Regions from separate parts of the Arthrobacter sp. C152 genome, predicted to be linked through region 2. Evidence: riboswitches for the same ligand, from Rfam matches in the RefSeq annotation. Region 2 holds a riboswitch; the other holds the start of a gene.

Region 1 (15,424 bases), on a different contig from region 2:
TGGCCGGCCGGCCCGTTCGCCTGCCGTATGCAGCTTGTTTTCCATGGTTGCCGTTCTGAAGGGGTCCTCGGCCAGCTGCATAGCCGATCTCATAGTACAACCGGCGGAGCACTCCGGTAGTGTCCTGGCTCACCCTTTGCGCCACCCATTTTGCGGCGGCCACGGCGCGTCAGTTCCAGCGGCCCGTCAGTTCCAGCCCAGGAGCCTCAGCAGCGCCGCGGTGCCGGCCCCGGCGACAACGACTACCAGGAACGGCGCCCGCAGTGCCAGCGCCACGGCGGCCGCCGCCAGGGCGCCCAGCCGGGCATCGGCCGCCAGCGCCTGGCCCGAGGCCACGGCGTTGACCACGGTCAGCGATGCCAGCAACCCGATCGTCATGGTGCCGGCAACCCGGGATGTACGGGGATCTTCGAGGAACCTGGCGGGGACGAAGTAGCCCACCAGCTTCCATGCGTAAGCCAGGAGGCAGGCGAGGAGGAGCCAGATCCACAAACTCATGTGTCTGCTCCGCGGGCGTCTCCCTGCTGCCGCCGGGGGCCCGGGTTTTCGGCCCCCAGGCGCCGGTGGTGGTGTTCGGCGTACGGCTCGATGTCGGGTTCCAGCCCTTCGTCGCGGCGTCCGTGGCTGAACCAGCCTGCCAGGGCGGCCACCACGGCGGCCACCAGGATGGGCACGCCTGCCGGCACGAACGGAACGGCAACCACGGTGGCTACGGCGCAAACCATTGCGATCGCAACCGGTTCCCGTCCTTTGAGCCGTGGCCACAGCAGCGCCAGGAAAGCTGCCACGGCGGCGCCGTCAAGACCCCACTGTTTGGGGTCACCCAAGCCGCTTCCCGCGAGGGCCCCGACCGCCGTGAAAACGTTCCAGAGGACGTAGATGCCGATGCCGGCGGTCCAGAACCCGCGGCGCTGCTCGGCGGGGTCCTCCTGGCCCGTGCTGGTGGCGGTGGACTCGTCAATGGTCAGCTGCGCACCAACGTAACGCCGCCAGCCGGCCGGCCGCAGCAGCGCGTTGAGTTGCATGCCGTAGATGCCGTTGCGCATGCCCAGCAAGGTGGCGGCGCTCATGGCGGCGATGCCCGAACCGCCCCCGCCCACGACGCCGATGAATGCGAACTGCGAGCCGCCGCTGAACAGGAGCAGGCTCAAGGCCATGGTCTGCCAGATGCTCAGGCCCGACGTTACCGACAGCGCGCCGAAGGACACCCCGTACAGTCCGGTAGCGATGCTGATGGAGATCCCCACCCGGACCGCCGGTGAAGCCAGCAGCTTCACGGCCGGACCATTCGACGCCGCCCGGGCAGTCCCGGCTTCCGCAGGCTCCAGGCCCACAGGACGAGCGGCGCCTGCAGGGGAAGCCGCGCGGTGTGGATCTTCCGCTGCCGGGGCGTGCCGTCGGGACCGTAGGCCCGGCGGAGGGCGTCCAGGTGCCCTGCCAGGAAGACGGTGAACATCCCGGCGAGTGCCGTGGCTGCCATCTTCCGGGTTGGCGGGAGGAGGATTCCGACGGCGGCAGCCAGTTCGAGCAGGCCGGTGACGGCGATCCATTCCTCGCGGGAGAGGACGGCCAGGGGGTGCCGGCCGCCGCCGGGCTGGGGGACGCTGGCCCGGGGGCGGCTGGCCCGGGGGACGCTGGCCGCGGCGGAGTCCTCGCGGCAAAGGTAGCCGGGCACCACGTCACGGTAGAACATCGGGTCACGGAAGTGCTTGTTGGCGCTGGCCAGCAGGAGGGCTCCCATGGCTGCGGCGGACAGGCTTTGTACGGCAGGTCCGGACCGGGGATAAGGCATGGAACCACTCAACCACAGCCACTGCGCGGCGCCCTACACCAGCGCCCGTTCAGGTCCAGGCGAGGCGCGAGCTTCCGTAGGGCGGCGGTGCAGAGGCGTAGTCCAGGGTCCGGCCGGACACGAGCAGTGGCGGCGGAACGTAGCGGAGCTGCCCGTAGGAGCTTTCGATGGTCCGGTAGCCGGGCGCAGGAAGCTTCGCGGGAGCCGCTGTGTTGGGTGCGGGGATATCCGGTGCCAGGGAGAAGAGTTCCTCGGCGGTGCGTGCAAGCGACAGGCGTGCCGCCCCTCCCCTGCCTGTTTGCCGTCGTTCAGCCAGCAGGAGCACCGCTGCCGCCGCCACGCCGTACCCTGTGGCGTGGTCCAACGCCTGGACCGGCAGGGCACCCGGGCGCCAGCCGCCGTCGTCATCCTCCGTGCCATAGAGGTGGGCGATTCCACTGGCTGCCTGGACGATGCTGTCGAAACCGCGCAGGCCGCTCCACGGGCCCGCCCATCCCCAGCTGTCGAGGGTGACCACCACCAGCCGCGGGTGCGTAGCGGGCAGTTCCAAGGGGTTGAGCCCGAAGCGGTCCAGGGCCGCCGGCCGGTAGCCGGTGACCACGACGTCGGCGTCCGCCAGCAGCTCCCGGAGGCGATTCCGGTTCGCGGGAGATCCGAGGTCGGCCTCCGCGCTGCGTTTGCCGAAGGCCGTGTCCACGAACTGGTCCACGATTTCGGGCAGCGCCGGCGGGTCGATCCGCAGTACGTCGGCACCCAGCGCCGCCAGCAGCCGGGTGGCTACCGGTCCCGCGATAACGCGTGTCAGGTCGAGGACCCGCAAGCCCTCCAAAGGCAGGTCCGGGCTGCCGCCGGCCCCCGCTGCGCCCTCCGCTGCATGCCCTGCTGCGGCTTCGGCTTCAGCGGCTGCGGCTGCTGGGGCGGCTGCGGCTGCGAAGTCCCGCAGTCCCCATCCCGGTGTCCCGCCGCCGTCGCGGGCTACCCAGGGGCCGGCGGCCGCAGCCTTGCCCATGTCCGAGGAGAGCCACTCGCTGCGGGTCCTGACAGCTGCGGCGATCCCGCCTTCGCCCTGGATGGCGGCTTCGGCTTCCAGGGACGTCATCGTCCCAAGGGCCGCCTCCGCCCCTGCCGGGGTGGTGGCGCCGAGGGCGCGGAGCAGCCGCTTCTCGTGGTGGGGATAATTGGCGTGCAGCCTGATCCAGCCGTCGCCGGTGCGGCGGAAGCCCGACAGGGGCGCGAAGCCTTGCGGGGCGCGCCCGCCGATCCGCAGGTGGCCAAAGGAGTCGAAAGCGGCGGCCATCAGGGCCGGCGTCGTACTGAACCGGCCCGGCGAGCCGGTGTACAGGTTCAGGGCCCCGGCGGCGGCTCCCACGGACTCCAACCCCAGCCCTTCGACGTCCAGTGGGCCGCCCCACCACCGGCGCGGGGACGCTGCATCGGCGGCGCGCATCCGGAGGCTACTTCCCGTGGGGTGCTGCCAGCCGGAGCAGGTCCAGGACCCGTCCGGGCACGTTGGTGGTGATCTCCTGGATGCCCAGGTCCCGGCACAGGTCCACGTCCGCCTCGGCGTCCACGGTCCATACCCGGAAGCGGCGGCCGGATTCCAGCCAGCGCCGGACGGTGTGCGGGCGTTCCCGCACGTAGTCGATGCCCGGCCCGGCCATTCCCACCAAGCCGTCATCAAGGATCTGCTCGCCCTCCAGCTGTGCGGCCTTCATCAGGTTGGCGATCGCACCACCGGTAATCGGCCCCACGCCCAGGCCGCCGCGGATCTCATGGATGGTGATGTCGTCCACGAGCTGGCAGATGTACCGGGGAGGGACGGACTGGAGCAGGTGCCGGACGGAGTCCGGGCTGAAGCTCATGAAGGTGACGGCCACGTTGTCCAGCGTGGAGCTTTCGGCGTCCCAGCCCTCGCTCCGGAGCACCTCAAGCACCCGGTCTTCGAGTTTGAGCTGGTAGGGGCTGGGGTGCTTGAGTTCGATCGCGAGCCGCACCGGCCGGCCCGCCCCGCGCAGGATGTCCAGCAGTTCGGGCAGGGTGAGGAACTGTTCGGACCGCGCCCCGTATTCCTCCGGGATGCGCACGCCCTTCCAGGAGGAAAAGTCCAGCTGGCGCAGTTCATGCAAGGTCCGGTCGGCCACCGGCCCGGTCCCGTCCGAGGTCCGGTCCAGGTTGGCGTCATGGAGCAGGACCACGTGCTGGTCACGGGTCAGGTGGACGTCGCACTCCACGCCGTCCGCGCCGTCCGCCAGCGCCTGCAGGTAGGCCGCGCGGGTGTGTTCGGCGAAGGCGCCGCTTGCGCCGCGGTGGGCGAAAACCAGCGGCCGCCGCGGCACTGACTCGTCAGTTGTCATGGACACACGGTAGCCGACCGGGCCCCGCCGCCGGGGCTAGGCTTGGCACATGCAGGTGAACTCTGAGGCAACAACTGAGCCAACGACGCAGGAGCCACACACCCGGCCCGCACCGTCCGCCGCGCGGGGCAGCAAGGCGAGGGCCGCCGTCGTACGCCAGCCCCTTGGCGCCGGAGACGCCGAAAAGGCGGCAGCGCTGCGGAAAATGAAGCTCGTGGCGCTGGGCCTGCTGGTCGCCATGGCCGTGATTTTTGTCGTTGCCTTCGCACTGCAGAAGGACTATCCGTGGCTGCAGTACGTGCGCGCGGCGGCCGAAGGCGGCATGGTGGGCGCGCTGGCCGACTGGTTCGCTGTGACCGCATTGTTCAAATACCCCATGGGCATCAAGATCCCGCACACCGCCATCATCCCGCGCCGCAAGGACCAGATCGGCGCCTCGCTGGGCGAATTCGTGGAAACCAACTTCCTCTCCGAGCAGGTGGTGCAGGACAAGCTGGCCAGCGTCAACATCGCACGCCGGGCCGGACTTTGGCTGGCCGGGCCCGGCGGTGCGGAGCGCGTCGCCAAGGAGGGTGCCGCCGTCATCCGCGGCGCCTTCACGGTGCTCAACGACGACGACGTCCAGGCGGTCATCGAGGGAATGGTCCGCAAGCACCTGCTCACCCCGCCGTGGGGGCCGCCAGTGGGCAGGCTGGCGGAGCGGATCTTCCACGACGGGCACCACCACACGTTGGTGGACCTGCTGGTGGACCGGGCGGCCGACTGGGTGGACGACAACCACCAGACCGTCACGCGCCTCGTGTCGGACCGCTCCCCCACCTGGGTTCCGCAGTTCGTGGACGGGCTGGTGGGGGACAAGGTCTACATCGAGATCCTCAAATTCGTCCGCGCCGTGCAGGCCGATCCCAACCACCAGGTGCGCCAATCGATCGACAAGTACCTCAATGACCTGGCCCGCGACCTGCAGCACGATCCGGCCATGATTGCCCGCGCGGAAGTCATCAAGGCGCAGGTGCTGGGTGATCCCGAGGTGCGCGAGCTGGCCTCCCGGACGTGGGGGACGGTGAAGAACGCGCTGCTCGGCGCGGTGGACGACCCCCACAGCGAACTCACCATCAAGTTCAAGGCGGCGGTGCGCGACTTCGGCTCGCGGCTGGTGGACGACCCCGAACTGGCCGGGAAGGTCAACTCCTGGATCGCCGACGCCGCCGGGTACCTCGTGCGGACCTACCGCTCGGACATCGCGGGGGTCATCACGGACACCGTGGCGCGATGGGATGCCGAGGAAACCTCGCAAAAGATCGAACTCCAGGTGGGCAAGGACCTGCAGTTCATCCGCATCAACGGCACCGTGGTGGGGTCCCTGGCCGGGCTCGCGATCTTCACGGTGGCGCAGCTGATTTTCGGGTGATCTTTGCGGTTTTCGACGCGGATAGTTGTTGACGACGCGCAGGTTCCTTGTCGCTCCGCGTATTTGGGGTGGGGTAAGGAGCCTGCGCAGCGGAATTGCGCACGACGGCGGCAGCCGGCTTGGCCTGTCGAGGCACCTTTGGGCTGAGGTTGTGATGGCGGTCAGCGCCCGCCGGCTTGAATGTCAGTGGTCCGTTGGATGATGTTCGTATGGGAATCAGCGGCGGTTCAGTGAGCGGTGCAGGGGCGGCGATGGAGGGTGTTCGTGCCTCTGTTGCTGCCCTTGATGCGCTGTTCCTGGAGGAAGCTGCGCTTGCTTCCGCTGATAGTGCTGGTGCTGATGCTGGTTCTGCCTCTGGTGCTTCTGGTCACGGTGCTGGGGTGGATGTGCTGCAGCGGCAGTACGAAATCCGGCTGGAACGGCTGGCCGGGTACTCGAAGCTGGAGGCCATGATTGCCGCCGCGAAAGCACAGGACGCTGCCGAATCCATCCGCATCCAGCAGGCCATGACCCCACCGGACGCGTCCGTGCCGGAACGCACCTACGCCGGAATGTCCGCGGTCGAGGAGATCGCCGGGGTCCTCACCATCACCTCCGCGGCCGCGGGTGCTTTCGTCCACCAGGCGCAGCAGGTCTGTTCGCTGCCGCCGGTCATGGACGCTTTGGCTGCCGGGGCGGTGTCGTGGCAGCACGCAAAAGTCATCGTCGATGAAACCGAAGGCCTCAGCCCCGCCGGGGCGGCGTCCCTGGTGGCGCACTTCTTCGACCCCGCCGCCCCCAACCCCGCCCGCGGCGCGGCGCCGGGTGAGCTGGTGCCGTCACGGTTCCGGGCCAAGGCCCGTGGGTGGCGGGAACGGCACCACCCCGAATCCATCGAGGAACGCCACACCAAAAGCGCCGCGGACCGGCGGATGGAATACCGCCCGGACAAAGACGGCATGGCCTGGATCTCACTCCACCTCCCCGGGGTCACCGCCTCGGCGATCTGGAACCGCACCACCGCCATCGCCCGCGGCCTCCAAGGCCCCGACGAGCCCCGCACCCTCACCCAGCTCCGCCCCGACATCGCCGCCAGCCTGCTGCTCAGCGCCGGAACCACCAGCGCCGGAACCACCAGCTCCGGAACCACCAGCGCTGGCGGCACCGGCTCCGGCGAGGGCAGTTCCCCGCACCCAGGAACCACGGCCCCTGGCCAGGTCCCCATCCCAAAGGCTGATGTCCTGGTGATGGTTCCGGTGTTCTCCGCCCTCGGCGTCACCGACGAACCCGCCATCCTCGACGGCCACGGACCGATCCCCGCCTCCATGGCCCGCAAACTCCTCGCCGACGGCGCCGATTCGTTCTACCGGGTCCTCGTCGACCCCCGCGACGGGGCACCCCTGGAGATCGGGCGGAAGAGCTACCGGCTCCCGGAGACGATCAAACGCTGGATCAGGATGCGGGACAGCAAGTGCACCTTCCCCGGCTGCAGCAACCGCACCGCCGACAACGACACAGACCACCTTCAGGCCTGGCAACACGACGGCACCACCGGCGTTTCCAACCTGGGACAACTCTGCCCGAAACACCACCGCCTCAAGCACAGCACCGGCTGGACCCCCACCCCCGCCACCATCAACGAACCACCCGGCTGGACCTCACCCACCGGCCGCCACTACCCAGCCGAACAACACGACCCCGAACCACCCCACTGGCCTTATTGGATGATGTTCGCCGCCGGCCCGGGTGAAGATGCCAGCCCCGGGGACGTCCCGCAGTGGGAGCCGGACGACGACACCCTCATCGACTCCGGCGACTTGTCACCCGACGACCCGCTCTGGGCGGAATTCTTCACAAAGCCATTTGCCTTGTTGACGTGTTAGCTCTGGAACTGCAGACGCGCTAGGCGAAGGACTCCAGCTCCACGCCCGCAGCTTCCAGTCCCGCGCGCACGCGGGCGGCCATCTCGACGGCGGCAGGAGTACCGCCTGACAAATACAGGGAGTCAGGCCGGACCTGCAGCACAGTCCCGTCAGCGGCCACCACTTCGCCTTTGGTGGCAAGGCGCACGGCCCGCTCAACCACGGCATCGGCGTCGGTCAGCAGCGCGCCGTCCTCCGTCCGCGGAACCAGGCTGCCGTCGGCGCGGTAGGCGCGGCCCGGGAAGGCCTCGACGAACACCGGGTGCCCGGCGTCCCTGGCCTGCTTCAGCAACTCCGAGCCGGGGAAGCCAAGAATGGGCAGGCCCGGGTCGTAGGCGCCCACCGCAGCCACCACGGCGGAGGCCTGGTCGGCGTCGTGCAGGAGGCTGTCGTACAAGGCGCCGTGGGGCCTGACGTAGTCCACGGAGGCGCCGACGGCGTGGGCAACCCCGTCGAGCGCGCCCAGTTGGTACAGCACATCGCCGAACAACTCATCGAAGCTGACGTCCATGGCGCGGAGCCCAAAGCCGGCCAGGTCGGGGTACCCCAGGTGCGCGCCCACGGTGACGTCCAGTTCGTAGGCCGCCCGGCAGCTGTCCAGCATCGTGACCGGATCTCCTGCGTGGAAGCCGCAGGCCACGTTGGCGCTGGTGACCAGCGGAAACATGACGGCGTCGCCGCCCATGGTCCAGGAACCGAATGCTTGGCCAAGGTCAGCGTTGAGATCCACGTGAAGTGCCTTCCAGCGTCAGGGTGTCAGCGCCGGATTGTCCGTCGCCGCGGCCGCTGTAAGCTCGCCGGGAATCGTGTCCGGCATTGGTCCAAACGCCTCCCGGGCGTTCGCTGCCACTGCGCGGCCCATCACGAGGTTACCTGCTCCGCCCACCACGGCGCCGATGCCGAAGGGCAGGGCGCGGCCGAACAGCGCAGTGCCCTGCCGTTTGAGGAGGTTCTTCAGGAAGGCGTGCTGGATCCTCTTGCGCACGCTGCCGAATCCCGGGAGCGAGGACTTGGTCAGCATGTTTCCCCAGACGTCCGTGGGCCTGGCCCCGCCTGCCGCCTGCCCGCTGAGCGTTCCCAGCAGTGCAGTCCCTTCCTCGCCCAACATGATGGCCATGACCATGGTGCCGGCCTTCTCGGGGTTGGTGAGGCGGATGCCGTGCAGTTCGGCCAGGGAGGTGGCGTAGAGCGCCGTTGCTTCCAGGAAGCCGACCGTTGCGGCCGCGGAAAGCCCCAGCGATGCCACGGTTCCCACCCCGGGGACGACGGCGGTCGCGCCCACCAGGGCGCCTCCGCCGGCGACGGCGCGCAGATAGTCCCGCTCGGCGAAGTCGGCCAGCTGCGCCGCGGTGGCCCGCGGGTGCTTCTTCTGCAGCCTCCGGATGTAGGCAACCACGAGGGGCCGCTGGATCTGCACCGCCTTCAGGAGCATGTTGTGGACGCCGGGCTTGGGTTTGCCGTCGGCATCAAACATCGCGCTGTGGGCGGTTTCCTGTGCGATTCGTACTGCGGGATTGCTGCGCCTGGCCATGGTCACCTTCATTCAAATCGACCTGCAGCGGGGTGGCTGCCGTGCCTTTCCATCCTAAGTGGAGAAACACTAAGCATGCTGAACTTTCGGGTCCGCAGCTGCGGGCGGCGGGTTGCGGCGGCAGGACGCGGTACCCGAACCTCCGCGCCTGTGCTGCAACCCGCCGTCGGGCATTACCGTCCGGCCTCTACTTCCTTGCGGTCGCCTGAACCTCGCGCTCCGCCGCGCTGGAGTCCTGGCCGGTGCGACCGGCAGCAGCCTCGTCAGCCCGGAGCTCAGCCCGGAAGACCTCGTAGCGGGCCAGGTGGGCGGGCCGGCGGCGCAGGACAGCCCAGGCCACGCCGAGGATCAGGAACCAGGCCGGCGTCACCAGGAGGGCCACCAAAGTATCCGGCTGCGTGGTCAGGGTCCACAGGACGAAGGCGAAGAAGGCGAACACAGCCCAGACTGCGGGAATGCCGCCGGGCATCTTGAAGGCCGACGCAGCGTGGAGCTGCGGGCGGCGCCGGCGGAAGGAAATGTAGCTGGCGAGGATGATCGACCAGACAAAAATGAAGCAGACGGCGGAGACGGTGGTCACCATGTCGAAGGCCTTGCCGACGTCCTGGCCCGCGTACATGAGGACGACGCCGGAGAGCAGCAGCACGCAGGAAAGGAACAGCGCGTTGCGGGGCACCTTCCTCGTGGACAGGCGGCTGAAGATGCTGGGCGCGTCGCCCTCCTGGGCGAGGCCGAAGACCATGCGGGAGGTGGAGTAGATGCCCGAGTTGGCCGAGGACATCGCCGAGGTGAGGACCACCAGGTTGACCACCGTGGCGGCCGCGCCCAGCCCGGCGAGGGAGAACATGCCGATGAACGGGCTGTGGCCGGCGGCGAACTGGGTCCACGGGGTGACGGCCATGAGGACGACCAGGGCGCCGACGTAGAACAGCAGCACGCGGACGGGGATGGCGTTGATGGCCCGGGGCAGGGTCCGCTCCGGGTTCTTGGCCTCGGCGGCGGTGGTGCCCACCAGCTCAATGCCGACGAAGGCGAACACGGCGATCTGGAAGCCGGCCACGAAGCCCATGAACCCGTTCGGGAAGAATCCGCCGTGGCTCCAAAGATTGGTGAAGCTGGCGGTGCCGGCATCGCTCTGGAAGCCGGTGAAGATCATGAAGAGGCCAACGATGATCAGCGCGGCGATGGCAACGATCTTGATGAGGGCGAACCAGAACTCGGTCTCGCCGAAGGCCTTCACCGTGGCGAGGTTCAGCACGAGCAGGATGGCCACGGTGGCGAGCCCCGGGATCCAGAGCGGCAGGCTGGGCCAGAGCTCCCGCGAGTAGCCGGCGATGGCAATGACGTCGGCAATGCCGGTGATCACCCAGCAGAACCAGTAGGTCCAGCCGGTGAAGAAGCCGGCCCACGGGCCCAGGAGGTCGGCGGCAAAGTCACTGAACGACTTGTAGTTCAGGTTGCTCAGCAGCAGCTCGCCCATGGCCCGCATGACGAAGAACAGCATGAAGCCGATGATCATGTACACGAAGATCACGGACGGGCCGGCGGCGGAGATGGTCTTGCCGGAGCCCATGAACAGGCCGGTGCCGATGGCACCGCCGATGGCGATGAGCTGGATGTGCCGGTTGGTGAGCTGCCGCTCAAGGTGCGGAGGTTCGCTGCGGGCCGCGCTGCCCGCGGCAGAGTTGCGCGCTGGTGCGCCGTTGGACGGTTGACCGTTGCCCGGTTCGCCGTTGGACGGTTCGCCGTTGGATGTCGGGGGATGAATCGCCATAAGGAACTCCATCGATAAAGCGGCATTTTTGGTACCGCAAAAGTTGGGTTCCTCCCCGCTCTGTAATGGACCTGAGAGTTTCCGCAGCTTTGGGCTGCTTGCACCGCCGGTGAGCCAGGAAGGGGCCTGGCTGCTTTCCAGAGTTGCCTGTCCGCGGCGGTACGTGGGCCTGAGAGTTTCCTGGGGAGGGTTTGCTCCTACGGCGCCTGCTAAATGTACCTGGCAGGGCTCTCCCGCCGCAGGTCAGAGGCTTTTCAATTGGTGGTAGTGGTCAGCGGCCGCACCCTTCCGGGGCAACGCTGGCCCGGGCTGCTCCGAATAGGCTGAGCCAGCCGGGCACGGTGCTGATCACCGGACCAAGTGTGGTGCGCGTCACGATCGAATGTCAAACCCCGCCTCCCGCCGACGGCCCGCCGCGGGCGTTCGCCGGCCACTTGGCGCCCCGATTTGTTTTCGCTTCAACAAACCTGTACCGTGTGAGCCGAATCACCCACAGTTGAATAGCCTTTCGAGCTGTGACGGGAGAGTCCTCCCGGCATCCACCGGGCAGGCGCCGTAGGAGCAAATCCTCCCCAGGAATCTCTCAGGCCCACGTACCGTCACGGCGAGGCAACTCTGGAAAGCAACCGGGCTTCGCCCCGGTTCACCGACGGTGCAAGCGCACCCTGGCAGCAGGGCACGCGGAATCTCTCAGGTCCAATACAGAGCGGGGAGGAACCCACCCCACGCCGTGCCACTCCGGCCGGCCAGACCTGGAGTTCCTCATGACGATTCAATCCGTTTCAACATCATTCGTTGACCGCCATATCGGCGCGCGCCGCCAGGCCGACATCGACACCATGCTCAAGGCCGTGGGCTACGACAGCGTTGACGGGCTCGTTGACGTGGCGGTCCCGGCATCCATCCGGCAGGAGACCGCCCTTCGCCTGCAGGACGCGCTGAGCGAGGTCGAGGTCCTCGCGGAGCTGCGCCGGTTGGCTGCCAGGAACAAGACCGCGGTCCAGATGATCGGCCAGGGCTACTACGACACAGTGACCCCGCCGGTGATCCGCCGCAACATCCTGGAAGCCCCGGCCTGGTACACCGCCTACACCCCGTACCAGCCCGAGATCTCACAGGGCCGGCTTGAGGCCCTGCTGAACTTCCAGACCATGGTCCAGGACCTGACCGCCCTCCCAGTCGCCAACGCCTCGCTCCTCGATGAAGCCACCGCCGTTGCCGAAGCAGTGCTGCTGATGCGCCGGGCCAACAAGAATAAAGACGCCAGGGACGGCAAGACCGTACTCGACGCCGACTGCCTCCCCCAGACCGTCGCGATCGTGCAGGGCCGCGCCGAAGCCCTGGGCTTTGAAGTCCAGGTCGCAGATCTCTCCCAGGGCCTGCCCGAGGGCCCCATCAACGGCATCGTCCTGCAGCAGCCCGGCGTCTCCGGCCGGGTATGGGACCAGGCCCCCGTCATTGCCGAAGCCAAGGACCGCGGCGCCCTCGTTACCGTGGCCGCGGACCTGCTGGCCCTCACCCTGATCACCCCTCCGGGCGAGCAAGGGGCGGACATCGCCGTCGGCTCCACCCAGCGTTTTGGCGTGCCGTTGTTCTTTGGGGGACCGCACGCCGCCTACATGGCCGTCCAGAAGGGGATGGAACGCACCCTCCCGGGCCGGCTTGTCGGCGTCTCCAAGGACAACGCCGGCGTCCCCGCCTACCGGCTGGCGCTGCAGACCCGCGAGCAGCACATCCGCCGTGAAAAGGCCACCTCCAACATCTGCACCGCCCAGGCGCTGCTGGCCATCGTGTCCTCCTTTTACGCCGTTTACCACGGCCCCGACGGTCTGAAAGCCATCGCCGAAACCGTCCACCACAAGGCAAGGGTCCTGGCCACCGCCCTCACGGCCATGGGCCGGGAACTTGCCACGGACTCGTTCTTCGACACCCTCACTGTGCGGGTGCCGGGCAAGGCCGCCAAGGTCATCAACGCTGCGGAAGCGCGCGGCATCAACCTGCGCTTCATCGACCAGGACACTGTGGGCGTCTCTATTGATGAGACGACGACGGCGGCCACGCTCTCCGCCGTCGCCGTCGCCTTTGGTGCCGGTCCGGTAGGCGACGCCCAGGGCTTCGAACTGCCCGGAACCGTGCTCCGCACCTCGAGCTACCTGCAGCACCCGGTGTTCAACACGCACCGGTCCGAAACGCAGCTGCTGCGCTATATCCGCAAGCTGTCGGACCGGGACCTGGCGCTGGACCGGACCATGATCCCGCTGGGCTCGTGCACCATGAAGCTGAACGCCACCGCCGAGATGGAGGCCATCTCCTGGCCGGAGTTCGCCTCGATCCACCCCTTCGCGCCGGACTCCCAGACGGCCGGGTGGCGTGAGCTGATTTCCGGGCTGGAAGCGGACCTGGCCGAGATCACCGGGTATGACCAGGTGTCCATCCAGCCCAACGCCGGGTCCCAGGGCGAACTCGCCGGGCTGCTGGCGATCCGCGGCTACCACCATTCCCGCGGCGAGCAGCAGCGCAACGTCTGCCTGATTCCTGCCTCGGCCCACGGCACGAACGCCGCCTCCGCGGTGCTGGCCGGCATGAAGGTCGTGGTGGTCGCCACCGCGGCGGACGGCACGATCGACCACGACGACCTCGAAGCCAAGATCGAGGCCAACAGGGACGTGCTGTCCTGCATCATGATCACTTACCCCTCCACCCACGGCGTCTACGACGGCGACGTCCGCGAGGTCTGCGACGCCGTCCATGCCGCCGGTGGCCAGGTGTACGTGGACGGGGCGAACCTGAACGCCCTCGTCGGCCTGGCGCAGCCGGGCAAGTTCGGCGGCGACGTGTCCCACCTGAACCTGCACAAGACCTTCTGCATCCCGCACGGCGGCGGCGGACCGGGCGTCGGCCCGGTCGCGGCCAAGGCGCACCTGGCACCCTTCATGCCCGGCGACGCCGCCAAGGCCGCCCATGAGGAGGGACACGGCGTAGCCATTTCAGCGTCCCGTTTCGGTTCGGCGGGTGTGCTGCCCATCTCCTGGGCCTATGTGAAGCTGATGGGCGGCGAGGGCCTGACCGAGGCCACCAAGTCCGCGCTGCTGGCGGCCAACTATGTCGCCTCCCGGCTGAACGAGTTCTACCCGGTCCTCTACACCGGTGAGGGCGGGCTGGTGGCGCACGAGTGCATCCTGGACCTGCGCGCCCTGACCGCGAAGACCGGTGTCACGGCCGAGGACGTGGCCAAGCGCCTGATCGACTTCGGCTTCCACGCCCCCACCCTGGCGTTCCCCGTTGCAGGGACCTTGATGGTGGAGCCCACCGAGTCCGAGGACCTGGCCGAGATCGACCGCTTCATCGACGCAATGATCACCATCCACGCCGAGATCGAGCAGGTGGCCGCCGGAGACTTCTCCCTGGAGGCATCCCCGGTGCGCAACGCACCCCACACGGCGGCCGCCGTCGTCAGCTCCGACTGGGACCGCGCCTACTCCCGCGAGCAGGCCGTCTTCCCCGTCGCGTCGCTGCGGCAGGACAAGTACTTCCCGCCCGTGGGACGCATCGACGGCGCCGCCGGCGACCGCAACCTGGTCTGCTCCTGCCCGCCGCTTTCCGAGTTCGAGAACTAAAAGGATCCCCATGACTGAGAACTACACTGCCCTCTACGAGCAGCATAAAAAGGCCGGCGCCTCCTTCACCGACTTCGGTGGCTGGCAGATGCCCCTGAAGTACAGCTCAGAGCTGGCCGAACACCACGCCGTGCGCAACGCCGCAGGCCTGTTCGACCTCTCCCACATGGGCGAAGTCTGGGTCACCGGCCCCGACGCCGGCGCCTTCCTGGACTACGCGCTGGCCGGCAAGCTGTCCGCCATCGCCGTGGGCAAGGCCAAGTACTCGCTGATCTGCGACACCGACGGCGGCATCATCGATGACCTGATCACCTACCGGCGGGCGGACGACACGTTCCTCGTGGTCCCCAACGCCGGCAACGCGAAGGTGGTGGCCCGGAAACTCCTGGAGCGCGCCGCGAACTTCGACGTCACCGTGCAGGACGCGTCTGCCGAGACGTCCCTGATCGCAGTCCAGGGGCCGGCCGCCGAGGCAATCCTGCTGCAGCTGGTTCCCGCCGGCCAGCACGCCCTGGTCACGGGACTGAAGTACTACGCCGCCGTGGAGGTGGGCATCAGCTTCGGCGGAGCCCTCCGGAACCTGCTCGTGGCCCGCACCGGCTACACCGGCGAGGACGGCTTCGAGATCTACGTCGGCAACCTCGAGGCACCCGCGTTGTGGGAAGCACTGCTCGCTGCCGGTGAAGGCTCCGGCCTGGTTCCCGCAGGCCTCGCCTCCCGCGACTCGCTCCGCCTTGAAGCCGGGATGCCGCTCTACGGCAATGAGCTGTCCCGCCAGGGCAACCCCTACGCCGCCGGGTTGGGCCCCGTTGTCGCACTGTCCAAGGAAGGCGACTTCGTGGGCAAGGCGGCCTTGGCCGACCTCAAGGCCGCCGGCGTCGGAGCCACCGTGGGCCAGAAGCTCGTTGGCCTCAAGGGAAACGGCCGCCGTGCCGCCCGCGCCCACTACGCGGTCCTCAAGGACGGCACGCTTGTCGGCGAGGTGACCTCGGGCCAGCCCTCCCCCAGCCTCGGCTACCCGGTGGCGATGGCCTACGTCGACGT
Region 2 (15,424 bases):
CAGCCAGTTCGGAACTGTACTTGAGGGGCATCTGCCAGCCACCGAAGTCGGTGAAGGAGGCGCCGGCCTTTTTATGCTGCTCGTAGAGGGCAGTGTAGTTCTCAGTCATGGGGATCCTTTTAGTTCTCGAACTCGGAAAGCGGCGGGCAGGAGCAGACCAGGTTGCGGTCGCCGGCGGCGCCGTCGATGCGTCCCACGGGCGGGAAGTACTTGTCCTGCTTGTGGTGGGCCGGGAAGGCGGCCTGTTCCCGCGGGTAGGCGCGGTCCCAGTCGGAGCTGACGACGGCGGCCGCCGTGTGGGGTGCGCGGCGCAGCGGTGAGTCGGCAACGGCAAAGTCACCGTTGGCCACCTGGTCGATCTCCTTACGGATGGTGACCATGGCGTCGATGAAGCGGTCGATCTCGGCCAGGTCCTCGGACTCCGTCGGCTCCACCATCAAGGTCCCCGCAACGGGGAACGCCAGGGTGGGGGCGTGGAAGCCGAAGTCGATCAGGCGCTTGGCCACGTCCTCGGCCGTGACACCGGTCTTCGCGGTCAGGGCGCGCAGGTCCAGGATGCACTCGTGCGCCACCAGCCCGCCCTCACCGGTGTAGAGGACCGGGTAGAACTCGTTCAGCCGGGAGGCGACGTAGTTGGCGGCGAGCAGCGCGGACTTGGTGGCCTCGGTCAGGCCTTCACCGCCCATCAGCTTCACATAGGCCCAGGAGATGGGCAGCACGCCGGCGGACCCGAACCGGGACGCTGAAATGGCTACACCATGTCCCTCCTCATGGGCAGCTTTGTTCGCGTCTCCCGGCATGAACGGCGCCAGGTGCGCCTTGGCCGCAACGGGGCCGACGCCGGGTCCGCCGCCGCCGTGCGGGATGCAGAAGGTCTTATGCAGGTTCAGGTGCGAGACGTCGCCGCCGAACTTGCCCGGCTGCGCCAGCCCCACCAGCGCATTCAGGTTCGCCCCGTCGATGTAGACCTGGCCACCGGCGGCGTGGATTGCGTCGCAGACTTCGCGGACGTCGCCGTCGTAGACGCCGTGGGTGGAGGGGTAGGTGATCATGATGCAGGACAGCACGTCCCTGTTCGCCTCGATCTTGGCTTCGAGGTCGTCGTGGTCGATGGTGCCGTCGGCGGCGGTGGCCACGACGACGACCTTCATGCCCGCGAGCACGGCGGAGGCGGCGTTGGTGCCGTGGGCCGAGGCCGGGATCAGGCAGACGTTGCGCTGCTGGTCGCCGCGGGAGTGGTGGTAGCCGCGGATGGCCAGCAGGCCGGCGAGTTCGCCCTGTGATCCGGCGTTGGGCTGGATGGACACCTGGTCGTAGCCGGTGATGGCGGTCAGGTCAGCTTCCAGGTCGGCGATGAGTTCCCGCCAGCCCGCGGTCTGGGAGTCCGGCGCGAAGGGGTGGATGGAGGCGAATTCGGGCCAGGAGATGGCCTCCATCTCGGCGGTGGCGTTCAGCTTCATGGTGCACGAGCCCAGCGGGATCATGGTCCGGTCCAGCGCCAGGTCCCGGTCCGACAGCTTGCGGATGTAGCGCAGCAGCTGCGTTTCGGACCGGTGCGTGTTGAAGACGGGGTGTTGCAGGTAGTCGGAGGAACGCTCGACGGCGGCCTCCAGCGCGAAGCCGTCGCCCTCGGCGACGCTGGCGCCAAAGATGCCGGCGACTGCGGCGACGATGGCCGTCGTCGTGGTTTCATCCACCGAGATGCCCACGGTGTCGGCGTCAATGGGGCGCAGGTTGATGCCGCGCGCCTCGGCGTCGGCCACCAGTCCTGCGGCGCGGCCGGGGACCCGGACCGTCAGGGTGTCGAAGAAGCTCCGGTGGACGACGTCGATGCCTGCCGCGGCAAGCGAGGCTGCCAGGGTGCGGGCGTGGCCGTGGGCGGTCTCGGCGATCGCCTTGAGTCCGTCCGGGCCGTGGTACACGGCGTACATGGACGCAACGATGGCCAGCAGCGCCTGGGCGGTGCAGATGTTGGACGTGGCCTTCTCGCGGCGGATGTGCTGCTCGCGGGTCTGCAGGGCCAGCCGGTAGGCCGGGACGCCGGCGTCGTCCTTGGAGACGCCCACCAGGCGGCCGGGCAGCGAACGCTCCAGGCCCTTGCGGACAGCCATGTAGGCGGCGTGAGGGCCGCCGAAGAACAGCGGCACACCGAACCGCTGGGCGGAGCCGACGGCGATGTCCGCGCCCTGCTCGCCCGGAGGGGTGATCAGGGTCAGCGCCAGGAGGTCGGCGGCAACGGTCACCAGGGCCCCGCGCTCCTTTGCAGCGGCAATGACGGCGGCCTGGTCCCATACCCGGCCGGAGGCGCCGGGCTGCTGCAGGACGATGCCATTGATGTCGCCGTCGGGCAGGCCCTGGGACAGGTCCGCGACTTCCACCTCGAAGCCGAGCGCCTCGGCGCGGCCCTGGACGATCGCGATGGTCTGCGGCAGCACGTCGATGTCCAGGACGGTCTTTCCGTCGGCGGCGGGCTTGGCCTTGTTGGACCTGCGCATCAGCAGCACGGCCTCGGCCACCGCCGTGGCTTCATCGAGCAGCGAGGCGTTGGCAATCGGCAGGCCCACCAGGTCCTGCACCATGGTCTGGAAGTTCAGCAGCGCCTCAAGCCGGCCCTGGGAGATCTCGGGCTGGTACGGGGTGTAAGCGGTGTACCAGGCCGGGGCTTCCAGGATGTTGCGGCGGATCACCGGCGGGGTCACAGTGTCGTAGTAGCCCTGGCCGATCAACTGCACGGCGGTCTTGTTCTTGCCGGCGAGCTTCCGCAGCTCGGTGAGGACCTCGACTTCGCTGAGGGCGTCCTGCAGGCGGAGCGCAGTTTCCTGCCGGATGACATTGGGAACGGCGGTGTCGACCAGGGAGTCGACACTGTCATAGCCAACTGCCTTGAGCATGGTCTCGACGTCGGCTTGGCGGCGCGCGCCGATATGGCGGTCTACGAAGGTGGTGGAGGCTGAACTAACCGACACGAAGGAACTCCATATACTCAGGCGGCGCAGGGTACGCCACAGCGATTCGGGTTCCTCCCCGCTCTGTATTGGACCTGAGAGTTTCCGCGGGGCCTGCCACACAGGACCCGCTTGCACCGTCGGTGAACACAACAGCGCCGCACTGCCCGCGTTGGGGGCACGAACCGCTGCCTGCTACTTTCCAGAGGTGCCTCGCCGCGGCGGTACATGGGCCTGCGAGATTCCTGGGGAGGATTTGCTCCTACGGCGCCTGCTTGTACTTCCGGCAGAACTCTCCCGCCGCAGATCAAAGGCTATTCATTTGGATGTGCGTGGGGGCAGTCCGGGACAACTCCCACAGCGGTTAATTGTCCTACGCTCCAACCCTTCCCGGCAAATGGCCGATGCTACCTGCGGAGCCGCTCCAGGGCGGCCAGCAGCTGGTCCACGTCCGCAGCCGCGCCGCCTTCGGGAACGGGGCCTACGGAGAGCATGGCGTTGAAGTACAAACCGTCGCCCATGTACAGCACGGCCTTGGCCAGGGCCGGCCCCACGTCGGCGGCGATTTCGTCGAGCCACCGCCGCTGGATCGCGGCGAACCGCCGCCGCGTCTCTTCGTGCGCAACCTCGGCAAGCCGGGTGGCGGCAACAATGGCGCGGTCCAGCGGCGTATCCGCCCACACCGAGGACCGGATGAAGTAGGCGGCAGCGCCTTCCGGCGCCTCGGCCATGGCGTCGGCATCGGCCCCGGCCAGGACCTCCAGCCTGTCCAGCAGCACGTCGATCAGCGCTTCCTTGCTGGGGAAGTGGTACAGCAGCCCGCCCTTGGAGACGCCCGCCTTCCGGGCAACCGCGTCCAGCGTGGCCGCGCGCTCCCCCACCTCAATCAGGAGGGACTCAAAGGCGTCAAGGACCGCGTCGCGGGCTACTGGCTTCCGGGGCATGCCTCCCATCATGCCTTCCGCGGCCGGGAATTCCGGAAAAATCGAAACTATACCGTCTGGACGGTATAGTTATTACATGACCGCTCCCCTCCAGCCTTTTACACCCCGGCGGGTGGACTCCGCCGCCACACCAACACCGACACCGGCCCGCGATTGGCTGGCCCTGGCACTGCTGATGTTCCCGGTGCTGCTGGTGGCCGTGGACAACACCGCCCTGACCTTCGCCCTGCCCGCGATCACCCGCGCCCTCGAGCCGTCGGGGTCCAGCTGCTGTGGATCGTGGACATCTACCCCCTGGTGCTGGCCGGGCTGCTGGTATCGATGGGCAGCCTGGGCGACCGGATCGGCAGGCGGCGGCTGCTGACCATCGGCAGCACAGGCTTCGCCGTCCTGTCGGCGGCGGCAGCCTTCGCCCCCAGTGCCGAGTGGCTGATTGCCGGGCGGGGAGCAATGGGTTTCTTCGGGGCCATGCTGATGCCGTCCACGTTGTCGCTGATCCGCAACATCTTCCCGGAACCCAACCGCCGGAGGCTTGCGGTCGCCGTCTGGGCGGCGGGGTTTTCCGGCGGCGCGGCCCTGGGGCCGATTTTCGGCGGCTGGCTGGTGGAGCAGTTTTGGTGGGGTGCCGTTTTCCTGGCTGCCGTGCCCCTCATGATCCCCCTGCTCGCCTTCGGACGGGCCTTTATTCCGGAATCACGGGATCCCGCACCCGGCGCGGTGGACATCCCCAGTGTCCTGCTTTCGATGCTGGCCATGGTTCCCGGCGTTTATGGCATCAAGGAGGTGGCGACGCAGGCACCCGGCCCGGGAGGCGTGGCCGGCATCGCCTTCGGCGTGGCGATGGGCGTGGTGTTCGTCCGCCGGCAGCACGGACTCAAGCACCCTCTGCTGGACATGTCCCTGTTCCGGAACAGGGTGTTCAGCATGGCCATCAGCGCCAACATCCTGGCGCTGTTTTCCTTCAACGGGTTCATCCTGTTCCTTGCCCAGCACCTCCAGCTGCTGGAAGAAATGACGCCGTCGGCCGCGGGGATCGCCATGATTCCGGCACTGGCGGCAACCATGGCGGCCGGCCTGGTGGTGGTACCGCTGGTCCGGAGGGTCCGGCCGGGCTTCGTGGTGGCCGCGGGGCTCGCCTTCAGCGCCGTGGGCTACAGCCTGGTGGCTTTCGGGAACCACCGCGGCGGCCCGTCAGTGCTGCTCGCGGCGCTGCTGGTCCTGGCGCTGGGCGTGGGGACGGCGGAAACCATCTCCAACGACCTGATCCTTGGCTCCGCACCGCCGGAAAAGTCGGGGGCTGCGGCCGCCATTTCGGAAACAGGTTACGAGGTGGGCTCGCTGCTGGGAACGGCGGTACTGGGATCCATCCTGACCGCCTCCTACCAGCAGCATCTGCGGATGCCGGCGGGCGTGGACGGCCTGCTGCCGGGCCGCGTATTGCATAACGCGGGCGAAACGCTGGCCGGGGCCATGGATGCGGCAGCGTCGCTGCCCGCTCCCTTGGCGGCCGCACTGCGCGACGCTTCCGCCGCGGCCTTCGATTCGGGGGTCCATGTCACTGCGGCCATCGGGCTGGTCCTGATGGCGGCGGCGGCGCTCCTTGCCGCCGTCGTGCTTCGAAAGGTCCCGAAAGCCCACTGACGCCAGCCGTGGGCAGCAAAAGGGCGTCCGGCGCCGGAGGGTTGCTCCGGTACCGGACGCCTCCCGGGACTACTTGGAGTCCGCGGTGGTGACGCTGGCCGTGGGCTTCATGTTTTCGGCCTGTACCATCCAGGCGAACTGCTCCAGCCGGGCGATGAACTCGTGCAGGAGGTCGGCGGAGGTGGGATCCTCCTCGTCCACTTCGTCATGGACCTTGCGCATGGTGCCGACGGCAGCTTCGAGGGCGGCAACAATCCGCTCGATGGCGTCCTTGGTGCTGATCAGCCCTTCCGGGAACTGGGCGAGGCTGGTGGATTCGGCAACGGTGGAGCTGCGGCCGTCCGGAAGGGCGTGCAGCGCACGCATCCGTTCGGCCGTGTCATCGGCGAACTGGCGGGCGGCGTCGACGATCTCGTCGAGCTGCAGGTGGAGGTCGCGGAAGTTGGTGCCCACGATGTTCCAGTGCGCCTGCTTGCCCTGGACGTGCAGCTCGATCAGGTCCGCCAGCACGGCCTGAAGGTTGTTGGTCAGTGTCGGTGAAGCTTTCATGCATCCTCCTCGATTGGTCCAGTGCTGCCGACGCTACCAGCCGGGGACAGCGGCGCGGCAGGGCGGGTGTCGAAATTTCTCAGTGAGCTTACTAATGCGCAGTAGGGCAGTCATAAAAGAATGTGATTCATATTTCATCTTGCATCCGGGCGGCGGCAGCCCCATACTAAATGAACGCCATTCATATAGTGACCTCCGTCTCACAGCCTTCCAGAAAGTGGTGCCATGACAGAGACAATCCGCACCAGTACGGCCAAGCCCGGTCCGCACGCCCACGCCCCTTCCGCGGACGGCGTCAGTGCCAAGGGGCTCAAGGGCGGCCAGCTCGGCCTCCTCGCCGTCGTCGTCCTGGGCATTTCCACCATCGCCCCCGCCTACACCCTCACCAGCGCCCTCGGACCCACCGTCAATGAAGCCGGACTCCAGCTCCCCGTCATCTTCCTGATCGGGTTCATCCCCATGATCCTGGTCTCGCTCGCCTACCGGGAGCTCAACGCCGACTCCCCGGACAGCGGCACCACCTTCACCTGGGTGACCAAGGCCTTCGGCCCCTGGGTCGGCTGGATGGGCGGCTGGGGCCTGCTGGCGGCCAACATCATCGTGCTGTCCAACCTCGCCGGCGTCGCCGTCGACTTCTTCTACCTCTTCCTGTCCCAGCTCGCCGGCTCACCCGAACTGGCGGACCTGGCCGACAACAAGGCGCTGAACGTCCTCACCTGCTTCGTCTTCGTGGCGCTGGCCGTCTGGGTCAGCTACCGCGGGCTGCACACCACCAAACTGGTGCAGTACAGCCTGGTCGGCTTCCAGCTGCTGGTCCTGGGCCTGTTCGTGGCCATGGCCTTTGCCAACTGGTCCACCTCGGAGACGGCCATCCCGTTCAGCTGGGACTGGTTCGACGTCACCAAAATCGAGACGTTCGGCCAGGTGGCCGCGGGAATCTCCCTGTCGATCTTCGTGTACTGGGGCTGGGACGTGTGCCTGACCGTCAACGAGGAAACCGCCAACGGCAAGAAGACCGCCGGCGTGGCGGGCACCCTGACGGCCGTGATCGTCCTGGCCATCTACCTGCTGGTCAGCATCGCCACCATGATGTTCGCCGGCGTCGGCGATACCGGCAACGGCCTGAACAACGCCGAAAACCACGAGAACATCTTCACCGCCCTGGCGTCGCCCATCATGGGCCCGTTCGCCATCCTGATGTCCCTGGCCGTCCTTTCCAGCTCCGCGGCGTCCCTGCAGTCCACTTTCATGTCGCCCTCCCGGAGCCTGCTGGCCATGGCCCACTACGGTGCGCTGCCCGAACCGTTCAGCCGGGTCAGCAGGAAGTTCTCGACGCCGGGCTTCGCCACCATCGCGGCGGGCGTCCTGTCCGCGGGGTTCTACGCGGTCATGCACGTGGTCAGCGAGAACGTCCTCAACGACACCATCCTGGCCCTGGGCCTGATGATCTGCTTCTACTACGGACTGACCGCGCTGGCGTGCACCTGGTACTTCCGCCACAGCCTGTTCAACAGCCTGCGCCACTTCGTGTTCCGGCTGGTATGCCCGGTGGTGGGCGGCGTGGGCCTGTTCGTGGTGTTCGCCCAGACCGCCGTGGACAGCCTCGCCCCTGAATTCGGCAGCGGTTCCGAGGTCTTCGGCGTGGGCCTGGTGTTCATCCTGGGCGTCGGCATCCTGGCCCTGGGGGCCGTCGTCATGCTTGTCACCTCCCGCACGCACCCCGGCTTCTTCCGCGGCGAAACGCTCAGGAAGGACACGCCCGCCCTGGTGGTCCCGGAGTAGCGTGCCGCCGGCGCATCAAAGGTGCCGTGCCCCCAACCGGGGGCACGTCACCTTTTCGTTGACGACGGCGGTTCCGTCACCAGTAATGGGCGACGTCGATGACCAGGCGCGAGCCGGCGCCCGGGCCGGCCAGGGTGAAGACCCGGAACGGAAGGCGGGCCCGGACCCCCAGGCCCAGGCTGGTATACCCCTCGAAACTTCCTGCCGAGACCACCTGGCGGAACGTCTGGTAGCCGGAGACGTTGCTCAGTTCGTTCCTGTCCGCAGGGCTGTACGTCGGGTTGCCGTTCTGGTCGTAGGAGGGTGCCGTGACGCTGATGCGCAGGCGCGCTCCGCCCCGTACCGGGATGGGCGCGCCCGAGCCTTCCTGCGCGATCCGCGGAACATACTGCACGGTGTAGGCGACGGCGGGGCCGTTGAGGTCCACCACCAACCGGTCAAAGCAGTAGTGCTGGCCCGTCCGGACGTTCGTCACCTGCGCCGTGCCGGTGTCCTGGCCGGACTTGGCGAGCGATCCCCACGAAAGTCCGCAGTAGGGGGTGGCCGCCGAGGCTGGCCCCGGGGCCAGGATTCCCAGCCCGAGGGCCAGGAGGACGGCTGCGAACCAAACCGGGATCTTTTTCATGACGGCGCCACCCAGGAATGAAGCGATCGGACGGTTTAAGCGTAGGAGCCGCCGGCACCGGAAACGAGGGCTGTTTCGGTAACGGCGCGCACCACTCGATAACGACGGCGGCACGGGACGAAAAAGCGCCGGCCACCCCTTGGGATGGCCGGCGCCGGGCAAAGGGGGAAGGTCCTAGCCTTCACACTCGCGGCAGTACTTCAAGCCGTCCTTTTCACGGGCAACCTGGGAGCGGTGGCGGACCAGGAAGCATGACGAACAGGTGAACTCGTCAGACTGTTCGGGAACCACGATGACGGTAAGTTCCTCGTTGGAAAGATCGGCACCGGGCAGGTCGATGCCTTCGGCGGTGTCGTTCTCGTCGACGTCGATGACCGCGGTCTGTGCGTTGCCGCTCCGGGACGCCTGGAGGGCCTCCAGGGAGTCCGACGGGGACTCTTCTTCCTGCTTGCGGGGAGCATCGTAATCGGTAGCCATTGCCTGTTCACTTTCGTTGCCGCACAGCGCCATTTCAGGCACTTCAAGGCAGTTTAGGGCATGATCCCGGTACTAAGGCAATAGTGTGCCCCATCAGACAATCAGCTGCCGCCGGGCAGGGTTTCCGTGTACTTTTCCCGGGCAAGATCGGCTCCCACGGCCACGCCGCTCAGCGCAGGCAGCCAGCCCCAGCGGGTGGCATCCGCCATGGCGTCCGCGGCCTGTTCCCCGGAGTCGTAGGTGAAGGTCTGCACGAGCCAGCAGCGGAGCCGGGCTGGAAGGGTTGGCGTCATGCCAGAAACCTACGCAGCCATTGTTGTGGCTTCGTTTCACGGCGGTCTCGCGCAGATTAACCCTGCAAAGGGCCATTGCTCAGGACACTGATCAGGCGGGGGCAGCGGTGCTGCTGCGCAGGACGAGTTCCGGTTCCACCACCAGGGTCCGCGGCCCGTCCGCGCCGTTGAGCGCCGTGAGCATGATGTCCATGCACCGCCGGCCCAGCTCTTCGAAGTCCTGCCGGACGGTGGTCAGGGGCGGGCTGAAGTAGGCGGCCTCGGGCTGGTCGTCAAAGCCCACCACGGACATATCCTGCGGCACCTTGATGCCGGCCTCCGTGAAGGCGCGCAGCACCCCCATGGCCATCTGGTCGTTCGCCACGAAGAGCGCCGTGGCCCGGGGGCCGGCTGCCATCTGCCGCCCGATGTCGTAGCCGCTGCCGGCGCTCCAGTCCCCCTCGACAACGATGTCCGCGTCCAGCCCGGCGGCGCCCAGCGTTGACCTCCATCCCTCGGCGCGGGCCACGGCGTCGATCCAGTCCTGCGGCCCGGCGATATGCCCGATCCGGCGGTGCCCCTGCCCGATCAAATGCTGGACCGCCAGTTCGGCGCCGCGGCGCTGGTCCACCCGGACACCGCCCACGGCCTCGTTCCCGTCCGAGCCCACCACCACCACGGGAACCCCGATGGGCAGCTCTGCCAGGGCAGCCAGCGTTCCGGTGTGCGGAACGATCACCACGATCCCGTCCACCGACTGGTCCAGGAAATGCCGGACGGCATCAAGGATGGTTTCCCGGTTGACCTCCCGCAGCGCGGCAATGCTGACGAAGTATCCGGCGTCGCGTGCCGCCTGCTCCACGCCCAGCAGCGTGTTGGCCGGCCCGTACTGCGAAAGCTCGTTGCCCAGCACGCCGATGGTCTGCGAGCGCCGGGTCACCAGGCTCCGGGCCGCGGTGTTGCGGCGGTATCCGAGCTCGGCAATCGCGGCTTCCACTTTCTCCCGCGTCGCCTTGCTCACGTTGGGGTGGTTGTTGACCACCCGCGAGACGGTCTGGTGCGAGACGCCGGCCAGGTCCGCCACGTCCTCGAGCCTCGGCAGCCGCGGCGGCTTACTTTGTGTCATGAGGCTATTGTCCGTGACGGCGGCCGCACGCCGGGGCAACGACGGCGGCCGCGCCACGGATTCGGCGGCCGTGCCAGGGACTCACAGTCCGCCGGCGAGCCGGTAGTAGGCCGCGTTCCAGTTCAGGTCCTTTTTGAACTGGCGGATGGAGGTGTCCTCGTCGATGGTGAGCAGTTCGGTTTTGGCGATCTCGGCGAAGTCCTCGAACACGTCCATGCCCACCTGGGTGGAGAGCACGGTGTGGTGGGCGGCGCCGGCGGTGAGCCAGGCGGCGGCGGAGGTGGCGAAGTCGGGTTTGGGCTGCCACAGGGCCCGGGCGACGGGGAGGTTGGGCAGCGGATGGTCGAGGGGGACCACGTCGACGGCGTTGGCCACCAGGCGGAAGCGGTCCCGCATGTCGGAGAGGGCGACGACGACGCCCGGGGAGGCATCAGCGTCGAACACCAGGCGGACCGGGTCTTCCTTCCCGCCGATGCCCAGCGGGTGGATTTCCAGGCGCGGCTTCGTGGCCGTCAGGGAGGGGCAGACCTCCAGCATGTGCGCGCCGAGGATCTTCTCGGACCCCGGCTCCAGGTGGTAGGTGTAGTCCTCCATCAGCGACGCACCCCCGGGCAGGCCGGCGCCCATCACCTTCGCGGCGCGGACCAGGATGGCGGTCTTCCAGTCACCCTCAGCACCGAACCCGTACCCGGCGGCCATGAGCCGCTGCACGGCCAGGCCGGGGAGCTGGCGGAGCGCGCCGAGGTCCTCGAAGGAGGTGGTGAACGCGGCGGAGCCGTTGGCTTCGAGGAAGGACCGCAGGCCCAGTTCGATCCGGGCCCCGTACCGCAGCGAATCGTGCCGGGCCGCGCCTGCGCGGAGCTCCGGCACCACGTCGTAAAGGTCCTCGTACTCGGCTACCAGGGCGTCGACGTCGTGCTCTGCAGCGCCGTGGACGGCGTCGGCGAGTTCGTTCACGGACCAGGTGTTGACCGCGACGCCGAAGCGCAGCTCGGCCTCGGTCTTGTCGCCTTCGGTGACGGCCACGTTGCGCATGTTGTCGCCGAAACGCGTCAGCTTAAGGGTGCGGACGGCGGCCCAGCCGGCGGCGGCGCGCTGCCACGAACCCACCTGGCGTGCCACCTCGGGGTTGGAGACGTGCCCGACGACGGTCTTCCGGGCGATGCCCAGGCGGGACTGGATGTACCCGAATTCGCGGTCGCCGTGCGCGGCCTGGTTGAGGTTCATGAAGTCGAAGTCGATGTCTGCCCAGGGCAGGTCGCGGTTGGCCTGCGTGTGCAGGTGCAGCAGCGGCTTGCGGAGCAGGTCCAGGCCCGAGATCCACATCTTGGCCGGGCTGAAGGTGTGCATCCATGCGGTGACGCCGATGACCGAATCGTCCGAGTTGGCCTCCAGGGCGGTGCGGCGGATGGCATCGGAATCGGTCAGGACCGGCTTCCACACAATCCTGACGGGCACGGCGGATGCGGCGTTGAGCTGGTTGGCGATCTCCTGGGACTGGGCGGCCACCTGCTTCAGGACGTCCTCGCCGTAGAGGTGCTGGCTGCCGGTGAGGAACCAGACCTCGTAGCCGTCGAGGGAGGTGCTTGCTGGTGTGCTCATGGGTTCTCCTGGAAAGTTTTGGGTCCCGGCGACTATTGGCCGTAGACGTTCTGGTAGCGGGCGTAGAGCGAATCGATGTGGTCCTGGTCGATGGGCACGGGTTCGCCGAGTTGCCGGGAAATGTGCACGGTGCGGGCCACTTCCTCGCACATCACGGCGGCCTTCACGGCGGACCGGGCGTCCTTGCCGATGGTGAAGGGGCCGTGGTTCTGCATCAGCACGGCCGGGGAATGGGAGTTCTTCAGGGTCTCGACAATGCCGTGGCCGATCGAGTCGTCGCCGATCAGCGCGAAGGGGCCCACCGGAATCTCCCCGCCGAATTCATCGCCCATCATGGTCAGCACGCACGGGATGGCCTCGCCCCGGGCAGCCCAGGCGGTGGCGTACGTGGAATGCGTGTGCACCACCCCGCCCACCTCGGGCATGTGCCGGTACACGTAGGCGTGCGCCGCGGTGTCCGACGACGGCGACAACTGAGGATTGCCCCAGTCGCCATCGTTGTTTCCCGGGACCGGGACCCCATACAGATCCGTCACCACCATCTGCCCGGGGAGCAGGTCCTGGTACGAGACGCCGGAGGGCTTGATGACCATGAGGTCCGTGCCAGGGACACGGGCCGAGACGTTGCCCGCGGTCCAGACCACCAGCTCATAGCGCATCAACTCCGCATGCAGGGCGCACACTTCCTCGCGGACCCGCGCGATGGTATCAAGGATTGCCGTTCCGGTGCTCATGCCGGCACCTCCACGGCGGCCTCGGAGGGCAACGGCGCCGTTCCCGCCGCGGCCCTGCGCTGGATGGCCTTGAGCCGGTGCATCACGTCATTGCCGCCCCGGCCGAAGTAGTCGTGCAGCGCCTTGTATTCCTGGAAGAGCTCCTCGTAGGCGGCAACGTTTGCCGGGATGGGGGTGTACACCTCGCCGGGTTCGGCGCCCATGGCTGCGGCGGCCTCGCGGATGTCGGCATATTCGCCCGCGGCGACGGCGGCGTGGATGGCCGAGCCCAGCGCCGGCCCCTGTTCCGAGCCGATGGTGGACAGCTGCAGCCCGGTGGCGTCCGCGTAGATCTGCATCAGGAGCTTGTTCTTGAGCAGGCCGCCGGCCACGATGAATTCCTTGACGGGGACACCGGCGTCGCGGAACGCATCCACGATGGTCCGGGTGCCGAAGGCCGTGGCTTCCAGCAGGGCACGGTAGGTGTCCTCCGGCCGGGTGGCCAGGGTCTGGCCCACCACGGTCCCGGAGAGTTCGTGGTCCACCAGGACCGAGCGGTTGCCCGAGTGCCAGTCGAGCGCGATCAGGCCGTGCTCACCGATGGCCTGCCGCGAGGCCAGTTCGGTGAGGTACTCGTGGATTCCCAGCCCCGCATCCTTGGCAGCCTGGTGGTATTCGGGCGGGACGCCATGCTTGGTGAACCAGCCGAAGATGTCACCCACTCCCGACTGGCCGGCCTCATAGCCCCACAGGCCGGGCACGATGCCGCCGTCCACCGCCCCGCACATCCCGGGCACTTCACGCAGTTCGGTGCCGTTCATGACGTGGCAGGTGGAAGTCCCCATGATGGCCACCAGCTGGCCGGAGTCCACTGCCTTCGCGGCCGGCGCCGTGACATGGGCATCAACGTTACCCACAGCCACAGCGATGCCCTCGGGCAGGCCCGTCCATGCTGCCGCCTCGGCGGTCAGGGTGCCGGCAGCGTCTCCGAGCCGCCCGATGGTGTGCTCCAGCTTGGCGCTGACAAAATCCTTGAAATCCGGGTTCAGGGCGGCCAGGAAGTCCTCCGACGGGTAGCGGCCGTCCTGGTAGATGCCCTTGTATCCGGCGGTGCAGGCGTTGCGGACGTAGCGGCCGCACAGCTGCCAGACGATCCAGTCGGCCGCCTCCACCCAGTGGTCCATGGCCGCGTAGGCCTCCGGGTCCTCTTCCAGCAGCTGCAGCCCCTTGGCGAACTCCCACTCGGAGGAGATCAGGCCCCCGTACCGCGGAAGCCAGTCTTCACCCCGTTCAGCGGCGAGCCGGTTGATCCGGTCTGCCTGCCCCTGCGCGGCGTGATGCCGCCAGAGTTTGACGTAGGCGTGTGGGCGGTTGGCATAGCCGGGAAGTTCGTTCAGCGGCGTTCCATCGGCCTTGACCGGCACCATGGTGCAGGCGGTGAAGTCCGTGGCAATCCCGACGACGGCGGCAGGGTCGATGCCGGCGTCAGCCACCGCGGCGGGTACGGCGTGGCGCAGGACCTCGCGGTAGTCATTGGGCACCTGCAGGGCCCAGTCCCCCGGAAGCCGCGCGCCGTCGTCGCCCGCCGTATCCTTTGGCAGGGCATCGGTCACCACTGCATGCGGGTACACGTGGACCGCGCTGCCAAGTTCCTGGCCGTCGCGGACGCGCACCACCACCGCCCGGCCCGACAGGGTGCCGTAGTCCACGCCTATGACGCAGTGGTCCCCGCGGGAGCCGGGGCTGCTGGAAGTGAACAAAGTCTCTGGCATGGTTGCCTCCATCCGGGAGGCATCGGCCTCATTACCGGGATCTGTAGGGGTCAGTCGAGGGGAGCATCTGGAAAGGTGCTGCAATCATTGTGAACGCTAACAACATACCGTGTCAATGACCCACTTCAGGACCGTGGACCGGGCCTCGGGGCGTCGTTCGCCCGTCAGGGAGCCGCCGCAAGGCCGGTGGCGGCATCCGCCGGTGAGTGCCGGCGCCGGCTCAGCAGGATGAACGGCGCGGCCAGCAGCTGCACCACGCCGCTGATGGCCAGCGAGGCCGGGTACCCGTAGACGTCCGCGGAACGGCCAAGCAGCGGCTGCACCACCACTCCCCCGCTCGACCCCATGAGCGAGGCGAAGCTCAGGACGGTGGCCCGCTGCTTGGACGCGATCATGTCGTTCAGGTACGCCTGGCGTACCGGCGTTCCCGCGGAGGCCACCACCGCCCACACCGCCAGGAGCACCAGGGCCAGCCAGAAGACGTTGGTCACCAGGAGGACCACAAGGACCAACGAGCTGACCACGTTTGACGCGATCAGCACTGTGGTCCGCCGCCGGACGAGGTTCCGCACCATCGGCGCCAGCAGGCCACCCACGATGTCGGCACCTGCCACGATGGCGGCGGCCAGTCCGGCGATCGCGTATGCCCGGGGGTCGCCGAAGAGCTGCAGCAGGTACGGCTGGAGGGCGTAGAAGACATAGAAACCCACGCCTTCGGTGAACGGGGCGGCCAGCATCATGAAGCGCACGGGCGGGTTCTTCAGCCCGCCCTCCACCGAGGCGCGCAGGACCTCGCGGGTGGCCTGCATCGGGTGTGCCGAGCGCTCCGGCGTAAAACCGACGTCGTGCATGAGCAGGAAAGCCACGGCGAACATGGCCACCAGCACGCCGACCCGCACCAGGAACGGCACGCCCAGGTTGGTGGCCTGGGCGATCACGCCGCCCGCCACGGAGCCGGCGAGCATGGCGATGCCGG

Evidence for each region. Region 2 has a riboswitch for glycine ahead of gcvP (aminomethyl-transferring glycine dehydrogenase). Riboswitches for the same ligand answer to the same signal wherever they lie in the genome.
Region 1: it holds a riboswitch for glycine, as region 2 does, so the genes downstream of both, gcvP (aminomethyl-transferring glycine dehydrogenase) here and gcvP (aminomethyl-transferring glycine dehydrogenase) in region 2, are expected to answer to the same signal.

Annotation. Positions count from the first base shown of each region.
Region 1 is NZ_JBTZSU010000047.1:2,120-17,543, reverse strand. Features, by position in the region: gene ACYSM9_RS20060 (hypothetical protein) at 1-45, opposite strand, end outside; gene ACYSM9_RS20055 (AzlD domain-containing protein) at 187-498, opposite strand; gene ACYSM9_RS20050 (AzlC family ABC transporter permease) at 495-1,277, opposite strand; gene ACYSM9_RS20045 (DoxX family protein) at 1,274-1,792, opposite strand; gene ACYSM9_RS20040 (CoA transferase) at 1,842-3,239, opposite strand; gene ACYSM9_RS20035 (glycerophosphodiester phosphodiesterase) at 3,247-4,146, opposite strand; gene ACYSM9_RS20030 (DUF445 domain-containing protein) at 4,196-5,557, shown strand; gene ACYSM9_RS20025 (HNH endonuclease signature motif containing protein) at 5,944-7,419, shown strand; gene ACYSM9_RS20020 (LamB/YcsF family protein) at 7,439-8,188, opposite strand; gene ACYSM9_RS20015 (hypothetical protein) at 8,207-8,989, opposite strand; gene cycA (D-serine/D-alanine/glycine transporter) at 9,177-10,763, opposite strand; glycine riboswitch at 10,814-10,910, opposite strand; glycine riboswitch at 10,911-11,009, opposite strand; glycine riboswitch at 11,273-11,372, shown strand; gene gcvP (aminomethyl-transferring glycine dehydrogenase) at 11,528-14,380, shown strand; gene gcvT (glycine cleavage system aminomethyltransferase GcvT) at 14,391-15,424, shown strand, end outside.
Region 2 is NZ_JBTZSU010000041.1:1,548-16,971, forward strand. Features, by position in the region: gene gcvT (glycine cleavage system aminomethyltransferase GcvT) at 1-109, opposite strand, end outside; gene gcvP (aminomethyl-transferring glycine dehydrogenase) at 120-2,966, opposite strand; glycine riboswitch at 3,158-3,255, opposite strand; gene ACYSM9_RS19170 (TetR/AcrR family transcriptional regulator) at 3,353-3,889, opposite strand; partial or broken gene ACYSM9_RS19175 (MFS transporter) at 3,966-5,530, shown strand; gene ACYSM9_RS19180 (Dps family protein) at 5,600-6,079, opposite strand; gene ACYSM9_RS19185 (APC family permease) at 6,305-7,861, shown strand; gene ACYSM9_RS19190 (AMIN-like domain-containing (lipo)protein) at 7,938-8,486, opposite strand; gene ACYSM9_RS19195 (DUF4193 domain-containing protein) at 8,661-8,963, opposite strand; gene ACYSM9_RS19200 (hypothetical protein) at 9,065-9,256, opposite strand; gene ACYSM9_RS19205 (LacI family DNA-binding transcriptional regulator) at 9,348-10,361, opposite strand; gene araA (L-arabinose isomerase) at 10,443-11,963, opposite strand; gene ACYSM9_RS19215 (L-ribulose-5-phosphate 4-epimerase) at 11,996-12,697, opposite strand; gene araB (ribulokinase) at 12,694-14,448, opposite strand; gene ACYSM9_RS19225 (MFS transporter) at 14,613-15,424, opposite strand, start outside.